DNA from 2 places in the Burkholderia sp. AW49-1 genome. Region 1 is predicted to be linked to the other one. Evidence: riboswitches for the same ligand, from Rfam matches in the RefSeq annotation. Region 1 holds a riboswitch; the other holds the start of a gene.

Region 1 (5,418 bases):
GGTCACCCGGGGCGCGCGGCGCACGCTGCCCGCGCAACTGCACGTGACGCTCGCGTTCATCGGCGCGATCGAACGCGCGCGTTGCGATGCGCTGGCCGCACGCCTGCCGGCGCTCGCGGCCGCGCATGCGCTGCCGATGCAGCCGGTCGAGCGGATTGCGTGGTGGCCGAGCCTGCCGCGCGCGAGACTGATCGTCGCGGAACTCGCACCCGATCCCGCCTGTACTGCGCTGAATGCCGACTTGTGCGCGCTGCTGCTCGAACTGGGCGTGCCGGCGGACCGCCGGCCGTTCAGGCCGCACGTCACGCTCGCGCGGCTGCCGCGCGACGCGGACGGGCAGCCCGCGCACGGCGGCGCGACCGGGCGGCCGGTCGCGCTGCGTTTCGTCGCGCTGACGTTATTTGAAAGCCGGCCGTCGCACGACGGCGTGTCGCATGTGCCGATCGTGTCGGTGCCGGTCGGGCGGGCGTAGCGGGAAGGCGGGTGGGGCGAGGAAGAGAGCAAGGCCGGCGCGGTATGCGTCGGCCTTTTTGCTTCGGTTACGCGGCGACCTTGTCGCTGTCGTTCACGCGTTCGACGTTGATCGTGCCGACGTGGAACGCGGCCAGCGATTCGCGATGCGCGATGCTGACGATCGCGGCTTTCGGCAGCCGTTCGGCGAGCAGGTGATAGAGCCGCGCTTCGTTGTCGGCGTCGAGCGCGCTCGTCGCTTCGTCGAGGAACAGGAAGTCGGGCTTGTGCAGCAGCACGCGCGCGCCGGCTAGACGCTGCTGTTCGCCCGGCGACAGCACGCGCGTCCAGTGGCCGGTCTCGTCGAGGCGCCCGACGTAGTCTTCCAGGCGGCACGCACGCAGCGCGTCGCGGCACGCGTCGTCGGTGAACGCGTCGGGCGCGGCCGGATAGGTGAGCGCGGCCTTCAGCGTGCCGATCGGCAGGTAGCTGGTTTGCGGCACGAACATCATCCGGGCGCCGACCGGCGCGTCGATCGCGCCGTCACCGAACGGCCACAGGCCCGCGAGCGCGCGCATGAACGTGCTCTTGCCGGAACCCGACTTGCCGACCACGAGCCAGCGCGAGCCGGGTTCGATCGTCACGTTGCCGATGTTCGCGAGCGCGTTGCCGTTCGGCAGCGCGAGTTTCAGCGACGACGTCGACAGCTTCGCGGCATCGACGTAGTGCAGGTTGATGCCGCCGTGCTCGGTCGCGGGCGACAGGCTTTCCTTCAGGTGCGACGTGCCCATCACACGCTTGAATTCACGCAGACGGTTGACGGTGGCGCGCCATTCGACCAGGGTCGAGTAACTGTTGATGAACCACGAGAACGAATCGCTGACGGTGCCGAACGCCGACGAGATCTGCATCAGCACGCCGAACGAGAACGCGCCCGCGAAATAGCGCGGCGCCGCGACGACGAGCGGGAAGATGATCGCGATCTGCCCGTAGAAGCTCAGCACGAACGTGAGGCGCTTCGTGTACTTCATCACGCGCCACCAGTTGTCGCGAATGCGCGTGAACAGGCTCTGCGCGTTGATGGTCTCGGTTTTCTCGCCGTCGTAGAACGCGATCTGCTCGGCGTTCTCGCGCACGCGGATCAGCCCGAAGCGGAAGTCGGCCTCGACACGCTGCTGCTGGTAGTTGATCGACACGAGCGGGTGGCCGACCTTCTGGATGATCAGCGAGCCGACCACCGCGTACAGCGCGGCCGCCCACACCATGTAGCCGGGGATCGTGATCGGCGTCGCGCCGAGCGAGAACGTCAGCGCGCCGGCGAGCGACCACAGGATCGTGATGAACGACACGAGCGTGACGACCGTCGACAGCAGATCGAGCGACAGCGCGAGCGTCGTCGTCGCGAACGACTGGAGGTCGTCGGTGATCCGCTGGTCCGGGTTGTCGGCGAGGCGGTCGCGTTCGATCCGGTAGAACGCGCGATCGCCGAGCCACTGGCCGAGAAAGCGGTCGGTGAGCCACTGGCGCCAGCGGAACCCGAGCATCTGGCGCAGGTAGCGGCCGTACACCGCGAGGATGATGAAGCCGAACGCGAGCGCGGAGAACTGCATCAGCAGGTTCGGGAAATCGTGGACGTCCTTCGACTGCAGCGCGTTGTAGAACTGCGCGTTCCACTTGTTCAGCTTGACGTTGATCCAGACCACGCAGAGATTGATCGCGATGATCGTGACCAGCAGCCCCCACGCGATTTTCCATTCGGACGACACCCAGTAGGGTTTGATGAGGCTCCACGCGGATACCGGGCGCTCGTCCTGCGGCGCGTCGGAGGCGGAGCGGACGGGATCGATCGATTGGGTCATGTGCTTCCTGATGAGTAGCCGGCGCGCGTGCCGGGCGGGGCCGGACGCGCGCCGCGATACGGCATGCCGGGACGGGGTGCCGACTGACGGCGGGCGTCCGGATGGTGACCCGGGCGTCTTAAACGGCACTTAAGGCCGGCGGTGACGCGGCAACCGGCCGCTCGCGCGGCCGGCCTGCGGGCATTGTGCCAGAGCGGCGCGGCACGACGGCGAATTTGCCGCATGGGGGACAGTTTGCGGCGCTTTCCGCTTTTATGGTCTAATGGCCGACGACGAAACAGGGGTGCTTCGAGCGCGGCCGACGGACAGTTCCGGGCGACGCGGCGAGGCTGAGAAAGACCCTTCGCACCCGATCCGGGTAATACCGGCGAGGGAAGTTTCTGATCCCGCCGGGCCGCGCTGGCTGCCATCCCACATGGTCAGCGCCCGAGTCCCGCCCGGCCGGCCTTTGCTGCCGGTTTCGTCCTTTTGGGTACGCGCGTCGCGCGTTACGGAAGGAATGATGACCGCTCAATCTTCAGTCTTTTGCGCTGTTCCCGATCCGCTGTCGCGTGCGTCCGCACGGGACGGTGTGCGCGCGCCAACGTTCGTCGCACGCGCCCGCGCGATCTGCGGGGAGGGCGCGCGATGAACCTCCACGCTTCCCGGCCCGATTTCGCGGTACTCGGCGGCGGCCTCGTCGGCCGTCTGATCGCGTGGCGGCTTGCGGGCGACGGGCATCGCGTCGCGCTGTACGAGCGCGGCGGCCCGGACGGCGAGCAGTCGGCCGCGTGGGTCGCGGCCGCGATGCTCGCGCCGCTCGCCGAGGCGGCGAGCGCCGAGCTGTTGATCACAGAGCTCGGCGCGGCATCGCTCGCGCGCTGGCCGCAATGGCTCGCGGAACTGCCCGAACCGGTGTTTTTCCAGCAAGACGGCACGCTCGTCGTCTGGCATCAGGCCGATCGCGCCGAGGCACCGCTGTTCGAGCGACGCGTGCGCGCGAACGCACCGGCCGAGTTGTTCGACGGTGGCTTCGTCGCGCTTGCCGGCGCGCAGGTCGACGCGGCCGAGCCCGCGCTCGCGGGGCGCTTCCCGCGCGGCCTGATGCTGCCGCGCGAGGGGCAGCTCGACAACCGGCAGGCGCTGCGCGCACTCGCGGCGGGCCTCGCGCAACGCGGCGTCGAGCTGCACTGGCACGCGACGATCGACGACGCGAACCGGCCCGACGCGCATTTCACGATCGATTGTCGCGGGCTCGGCGCGAAATCCGCGCTGCCCTCGCTGCGCGGCATCCGCGGCGAAGTCGCGCGCGTGCGCGCGCCGGGCATCGGGCTCACGCGGCCCGTGCGCCTGCTGCATCCGCGCTATCCGCTGTACATCGCGCCGAAACAGGACGACCTGTACGTGATCGGCGCGACCGAAGTGGAGGGCGAGGACATGTCGCCCGTCAGCGTGCGCTCGGCGCTCGAGCTGCTGAGCGCGGCGTTTTCCGTGCACCCGGCATTCGGCGAGGCGCGCATCCTCGAACTGAACGCGCAATGTCGCCCGACGTTGCCCGATCACCGCCCGGCGGTGATCTGGGACGGCGCGACGACGCTGGCCGTCAACGGCCTGTACCGGCACGGCTTCATGATCGCGCCGGAAGTCGCGCATGCGGCGGTCGCGTTCGCGCAAGCCGCGCTCGGCGGTGCATTCGCCGATGCCGACGCGTTCGTGGCGTGGCGCGATGCCGCGCGCTGGCCGACGCTCCTTCATCACCGCGACGACGCGCGCCAGCCGGCCTGACGCGCGCCGCCGACCGAATTCGATCAAGCCTCATGGATATCCAGATCAACCAACAGACGCTGACGCTACCCGACGGCGCGACGGTGGCCGACGCGCTCGCCGCGTACGGCGCGCGTCCGCCGTACGCGGTCGCGCTGAACGGCAATTTCGTCGCGCGCACGCAGCATGCGGCGCGCGCGCTCGCGACGGGCGACAAGCTCGACGTCGTGCACCCCGTCGCGGGCGGCTGAGCGCCGCCGGTTCGCCCCCCGCTCTTCCAGGAAAACGACATGACGTCCCTCACTTCCGCCGACGCGCTGACGCTGTACGGCGAAACCTTCGCAAGCCGCGTGCTGCTCGGCACGTCGCGCTACCCGTCGCTGCAGTCGCTGTCCGATTCGATCGCCGCGTCGCGCCCCGGGATGGTGACGGTCGCGCTACGCCGCCAGATGACCGGCGGCACGGCCGAGGCCGGCTTCTTCGATCTGCTCAAGCGTCACGCGGTGCCGCTGCTGCCGAACACGGCCGGCTGCCAGACCGTCGCCGAAGCGGTGACGACCGCGCATATGGCGCGCGAGGTCTTCGATACCGACTGGATCAAGCTCGAGCTGATCGGCGACGACTACACGCTGCAGCCCGACCCGGTCGGGCTGATCGAGGCGGCCGCGCAGCTGGTCAAGGACGGCTTCAAGGTGCTGCCGTACTGCACCGAGGATCTCGTGATCGGCCGGCGTCTGCTCGACGTCGGCTGCGAGGCGCTGATGCCGTGGGGCGCGCCGATCGGCACCGGCAAGGGCGTCGTGAATCCGTACGGGCTGCGCGTGCTGCGCGAGCGGCTGCCGGACGTGCCGCTGATCGTCGACGCCGGGCTCGGCGTGCCGTCGCACGCATGCCAGGTGATGGAGTGGGGCTTCGACGGCGTGCTGCTGAACACGGCCGTGTCGCAGGCCACGCATCCGGAAATCATGGCGCGTGCGTTCGCGCAAGGCGTCGAGGCCGGCCGTGCGGCCTATCTCGCCGGGCCGATGGATGCGCGCGAGACCGCGCACGCGAGCACGCCGGTCGTCGGGATGCCGTTCTGGCACCAGGACGGGGGCAGCGCATGAGCGTGCGCTTCGCCGATGCATTCTGGCCGCCGGCCGACGAGCTGGCCGAAGCGGCCGAGCGGATTCGCGCCCGCCTGGGCGACTGGCCGACCGGCACGACGCCGTGGCGGCTGTGCGTCGCGGCACCCGACGTGCCGGCCGACGGCGACGTGCTGATCGTGTCGGCCGGCGATCGTGCCGCGCAGGCGCGCGCGTCGGCTGCGTCGCGCCCCGCGTCGCCGGACGCGGTCGCGATCGAGTTCGACGAACACGGCGCGGTG
Region 2 (5,418 bases), on a different contig from region 1:
CGCGTGCGGCAGCGCATACAGCTCGTCGAGCGTCCACACGCGCTTGCCCGTCACGCGGCCCGACAGCACGAGCCGGTAGGTCGCTGCGTCGACGTGCGGCACCTCGTCGATGCCGTAATACGCGTTGAACGGGAACGGCCGCGTGATGTCGGCCTCGGTATAGGTCGGCGCAAGCCGCTCGCCGCTGAACAGCCAGGCCTGCACGCGATCGTTCATGCGCGACACCTTCTCGAGGAACGCGTTGACCGATGCGTCGTCCTGCAGCGTGCAGCCGGTCAGCATCGTCAGGCCGCCGAGCGTCAGCACGCGCCGGTTGAAGAGGCGCCGCGACGGCATTTCGAGTTCGCGGCGCACGTCGAGCTCGAGCGACTTGCGGTCGAGCGTCCAGCCCGGCCGCCCGCGATTGTTTCCGGATTCCGACATGATGAGTTCCTTCGCTCGCGGCGTGCGGGTCAGCGGCCGCGCAGCATCGCGAGCAGCGAGCGCGGCACCAGCAGCGCCATCGCGACGTGTACGACGAAAAACGCGACGAGCAGCGACATCGCCCAGAAGTGCACGACGCGCGCATCGTCGTAACCGCCGAACAGCGCGCGCAGCAGCGGAAACTGCACGGACTTCCAGATCGTGAGCCCCGACAGCACCAGCACGATCAGATCGACGATCGCCGTCAGGTACGCGGCACGCTGCACCGCGTTGTAGACGCTCAGGTCGTCGTGCGACAACCGGCCGCCCAGCGCCGCGCGCACGTCGCGCCATATCGACGCCGGCGTGACCGGCAGCATCTTTTGCGCGAGGCGGCCCGTCGCGATCGACATCGCGAGGTAGAACAGCCCGTTGCCGACCAGCAGCCACATCGCCGCGAAATGCCATTGGAGCGCGCCGCCCAGCCAGCCGCCGAGCGTGATGCCGTGCGTGAACGTGAACGGCGGATAGATCGGCGACGCATCGTAGATGCGCCAGCCGGACAGTGCCATCAGGATCGCCGCGAGCGCGTTGAGCCAGTGGCTCACGCGTACCCACAACGGATGAATCTTGCGCGCGGGCGGCGTGGCAGCCGTGCGCCCGGCAGCGGGAACGGTTTGCATGATGAAGACTCCCGGAACGTAGCGGCGGTGCGCGATGCGCGGGCGGCCTCGTGTACCGCATGCGCCGGCCGCGCCCCGCCCGCGTCGGTCAGTTCGACGGCGCCATCTTGTCGCCCGACATCGACTTGCCCATCGCGTCGTGCGACATCGCGTCCTTCTTCATCGCGTGCTTCTTCATGGCGCCCTTCTTCATCGCGCCGTCCTTCGCCATCGCGTCGTGGCCCATCGCATCCTTCGACATCGACGTGCCCTCCTTCGACATCGCGTCGTTCTGCGCATACGCGCCCGTTGCGGCCATGGCGAAACCGGCGACACAGGCTGCGATCAGTACTTTTTTCATGACATCTCTCCGAAACATGGGTTTGAGGAGCCGAATAGACGGAGGACGTCGCGGGATATGACAGTCGTTTCGAGATTTTTTTTTCAGGGACCGCCGAAACCGCTGCAATGCTGCGCCGCGCCGTCACTGTCAGCCAGGCCGCAGGGCCGTGCGGCGGTGTCATGCATCGCGGCTTGCGTGGCGGGCGCACCGCCCGCATTGCTGCAACTGCACCGCGACCACCGGTCCGCCACCGGTTGAAACCGCCGCGAAGCCAGTGTATTGTGTGCGCTGCTAACGCGGGGGTCCTGCAATGCGTTCGGTCAAACAACCGGCATTGCGGGTGAGAAATACCCTTTGAACCTGATCTGGATAATGCCAGCGCAGGGAAGCGTACGGATTTCGCCGCCATCCTTCTGACGAAATCCGCCGCCTCACCAAGCCTCGTCTCCTGCTTAGCTCGAGCCCCACATTCGTCAAGGGCTCCGGGCAAGCGCCGTGGCGCCTGTCCGGCGCTCACACAGGAGATTGCATGAACGCCAATCCGAAGTTTCTGTCCGCGGACGCCCACGTCGACGCCGCCGCCGTCGCCCCGCTGCCCAATTCGCGAAAGGTTTATGTAACCGGCTCGCAGCCCGACATCCGCGTGCCGATGCGTGAAATCACGCAGGCCGACACCCCGACCGGCTTCGGCGGCGAAAAGAACCCGCCGATCTACGTGTACGACACGTCGGGCCCGTACACCGATCCGGACGCGAAGATCGACATCCGCGCCGGCCTGCCGGCACTGCGCCAGCGCTGGATCGAGGCGCGCGGCGACACCGAGGTGCTCGACGGCCTGTCGAGCCGGTACGGCCTCGAGCGCGCGGCCGACCCGGCCACCGCCGACCTGCGTTTCCCGGGCCTGCACCGCAACCCGCGCCGCGCGCAAGCCGGCAAGAACGTCACGCAGATGCACTACGCGCGCCAGGGCATCATCACGCCGGAAATGGAATACATCGCGATCCGCGAGAACCAGCGCCGCGCCGAGTACATCGAAAGCCTCAAGTCGAGCGGCCCGAACGGCGCGAAGCTCGCCGCGATGATGGGCCGCCAGCACCCGGGCCAGGCGTTCGGCGCCGCGGCCTTCGGCGCGAACCCACTCGCCGAGATCACCCCCGAGTTCGTGCGCGAGGAAGTCGCGCGCGGCCGCGCGATCATCCCCGCGAACATCAACCACCCGGAATCCGAGCCGATGATCATCGGCCGCAACTTCCTCGTGAAGATCAACGCGAACATCGGCAACTCGGCCGTCACGTCGTCGATCGGCGAGGAAGTCGACAAGATGACGTGGGCGATCCGCTGGGGCGGCGACACGGTGATGGACCTGTCGACCGGCAAGCACATCCATGAAACGCGCGAGTGGATCATCCGCAACAGCCCGGTGCCGATCGGCACGGTGCCGATCTACCAGGCGCTCGAAAAGGTCAACGGCAAGGCCGAGGACCTGACCTGGGAAATCTTCCGCGACACGCTGATCGAACAGGCCGAGCAAGGCGTCGACTACTTCACGATCCACGCGGGCGTGCGCCTGCAGTACGTGCCGCTCACCGCGAACCGGATGACGGGCATCGTGTCGCGCGGCGGCTCGATCATGGCCAAGTGGTGCCTCGCGCATCACAAGGAAAGCTTCCTGTACGAACACTTCGAAGAGATCTGCGAGATCATGAAGGCGTACGACGTGAGCTTCTCGCTCGGCGACGGCCTGCGTCCCGGCTCGATCTACGACGCGAACGACGAAGCGCAGCTCGGTGAACTGAAGACGCTCGGCGAGCTCACGCAAATCGCGTGGAAGCACGACGTGCAGGTGATGATCGAAGGCCCCGGCCACGTGCCGATGCAGTTGATCAAGGAAAACATGGATCTCCAGCTCGACTGGTGCAAGGAAGCGCCGTTCTACACGCTCGGGCCGCTGACCACCGACATCGCACCGGGCTACGACCACATCACGTCGGGCATCGGCGCCGCGATGATCGGCTGGTTCGGCACCGCGATGCTGTGCTACGTGACGCCGAAGGAGCACCTCGGGCTGCCGAACAAGGACGACGTGAAGGAAGGGATCATCACGTACAAGCTCGCCGCGCACGCGGCCGACCTGGCCAAGGGTCACCCCGGCGCGCAGGTGCGCGACAACGCGCTGTCGAAGGCGCGTTTCGAGTTCCGCTGGGAAGACCAGTTCAACATCGGCCTCGATCCGGACAAGGCGCGCGAATTCCACGACGAGACGCTGCCGAAGGATTCGGCGAAGGTCGCGCACTTCTGCTCGATGTGCGGCCCGCACTTCTGCTCGATGAAGATCACGCAGGACGTGCGCGAATTCGCGGCACAGCAGGGCGTGTCGGAAACCGAGGCGCTGAAGAAGGGGATGGAGGTCAAGGCAGTCGAGTTCGTGAAGACGGGCGCCGAGATCTATCACCGTCAGTAAGTCGGCAAGCGAACGCGGCGGTCCGCACGGACCGCTTCGCTTCCTCAAGCACGGCAGAAAGCCCGCTTTCGAGCGGGTTTTTTTGCATTCGCGCGCATGCCGTGTGCCTGCCGGCGCAAGCGAAACAATTGATTACGAAACCGCTCGAGCCTTAACAAGTCCTTACAGCAGCTCCACGGAGCGACGCGTAGATTGGATTCATGCGCGGCCGTCAGGCGGCCGCGCGACCTCCGTTCACTACCACAAGGACAGCGATCATGAACCATTCGATTCGGCGTTTTGGGGTATGCGCGCTGCTCGTCGCGACGGTGGCCAGCCTTTCGGCCTGCGATTCGATGACGCGGCGCCAGCGTGATACCGCGATCGGTGCGGGTGTCGGCGGCGTCGCCGGCGCGGCGATCGGCGGCAGCGCGCTGTCGACGCTGGGCGGCGCGGCGGCCGGCGGCATCATCGGCAACCAGGTCGGCAAATAAGCCGGCCGGCTTACCCGGCTGCCGCGCGACGCGCGGCAAGTTCCGGCCTGACGGCGTTTCCGCACCGCGGAAGCGCCGTTTTTCATATGCGGCGCCGCAACACGCCGCAGGGGCCCGGAAATGATCCGTTACCGTTTAGCGCACCTTGTCATCGCCGCGCGGCCTAAGCTTAAGCATCTGCCGATTGCCGGCTCCGCCGGAGAGACATCATGAACAGGACCCTCGTCGCCGCGGCGCTCGCGTGCACGACGCTCGCCGGCTGTTACTACCCTTACGGCTACTATCCGTCCGGCTATTACGCGGCGGCGCCGGTACAGCCGGCACCCGTCTATGTTGATCCGGGCCCCGCGTACTACTATCCGGCCCCCGCCTATGCCCCGGCCTGGGGCGGCTACTGGGGCCCCGCGGTATCGCTCAATTTCGGCTTCGGCGGACGCGGCGGCTGGCACCATCATTGAGCGACCGCGCGTGCCGTCCGGCCGCTGCGCGTCGGGGCGAGCGGATTTCCCGGTTCTTGCCGGTTCTTGCCGGTTCTTGTCATTTCATCCGATCGTGAAACGACGGCACGGGAACGCGGTGTAAGATCCTTCGCATCCCGTCCCCTCGCCCGCCACGCTCGATGTCGCCCAAGAACGCCTTTCTGCTGACCGTCCTCGCTGCCCTGTGGGGCGCGTCGTTCCTGTTTATCCGGATCGGCGTCGCCGACTTCGGTGTCGCGCCGCTGATGGCGCTGCGCGTGGGCATCGGCGCGCTGTTTCTCGCGGGCTTCGCGCTGACGCGCTTCAGGCCCGCCGAGCTCGGCGCGCAGCTGCGCCGTCGCGCGTGGCCGTTGTTCGTCGTTGGCGCGCTGAACTCGGGCATCCCGTTCTGCCTGTTCGCGTTCGCCGAACTGACGCTGTCGGCCGGCGTGACGTCGGTGATCAACGCGACGACGCCGCTGTGGGGCGCGCTCGTCGCCTATCTGTGGCTGAAGGACAAGCTGTCGCTGCCGCGCGCGATCGGCCTCGTGATCGGCTTTGCCGGCGTCCTCACGCTCGTGTGGGATCAGATCGCGAACGCGCGCGGCGGCACCGGCGC

What was found. Region 1 has a riboswitch for thiamine pyrophosphate ahead of ACV22W_RS24320 (FAD-dependent oxidoreductase). Riboswitches for the same ligand answer to the same signal wherever they lie in the genome.
Region 2: another riboswitch for thiamine pyrophosphate. It lies ahead of thiC (phosphomethylpyrimidine synthase ThiC); the one in region 1 lies ahead of ACV22W_RS24320 (FAD-dependent oxidoreductase).

What each region holds. Positions count from the first base shown of each region.
Region 1 covers NZ_JBSAXF010000019.1:33,079-38,496, reverse strand. The annotation lists gene thpR (RNA 2',3'-cyclic phosphodiesterase) at 1-472, shown strand, start outside; gene ACV22W_RS24325 (ABC transporter ATP-binding protein/permease) at 540-2,309, opposite strand; TPP riboswitch at 2,579-2,702, shown strand; gene ACV22W_RS24320 (FAD-dependent oxidoreductase) at 2,937-4,073, shown strand; gene thiS (sulfur carrier protein ThiS) at 4,106-4,303, shown strand; gene ACV22W_RS24310 (thiazole synthase) at 4,343-5,158, shown strand; gene thiE (thiamine phosphate synthase) at 5,155-5,418, shown strand, end outside.
Region 2 covers NZ_JBSAXF010000016.1:45,588-51,005, forward strand. The annotation lists gene ACV22W_RS22595 (molybdopterin-dependent oxidoreductase) at 1-423, opposite strand, end outside; gene ACV22W_RS22600 (cytochrome b/b6 domain-containing protein) at 453-1,085, opposite strand; gene ACV22W_RS22605 (pentapeptide MXKDX repeat protein) at 1,174-1,425, opposite strand; TPP riboswitch at 1,696-1,812, shown strand; gene thiC (phosphomethylpyrimidine synthase ThiC) at 1,937-3,868, shown strand; gene ACV22W_RS22615 (glycine zipper 2TM domain-containing protein) at 4,126-4,341, shown strand; gene ACV22W_RS22620 (hypothetical protein) at 4,551-4,799, shown strand; gene ACV22W_RS22625 (DMT family transporter) at 4,961-5,418, shown strand, end outside.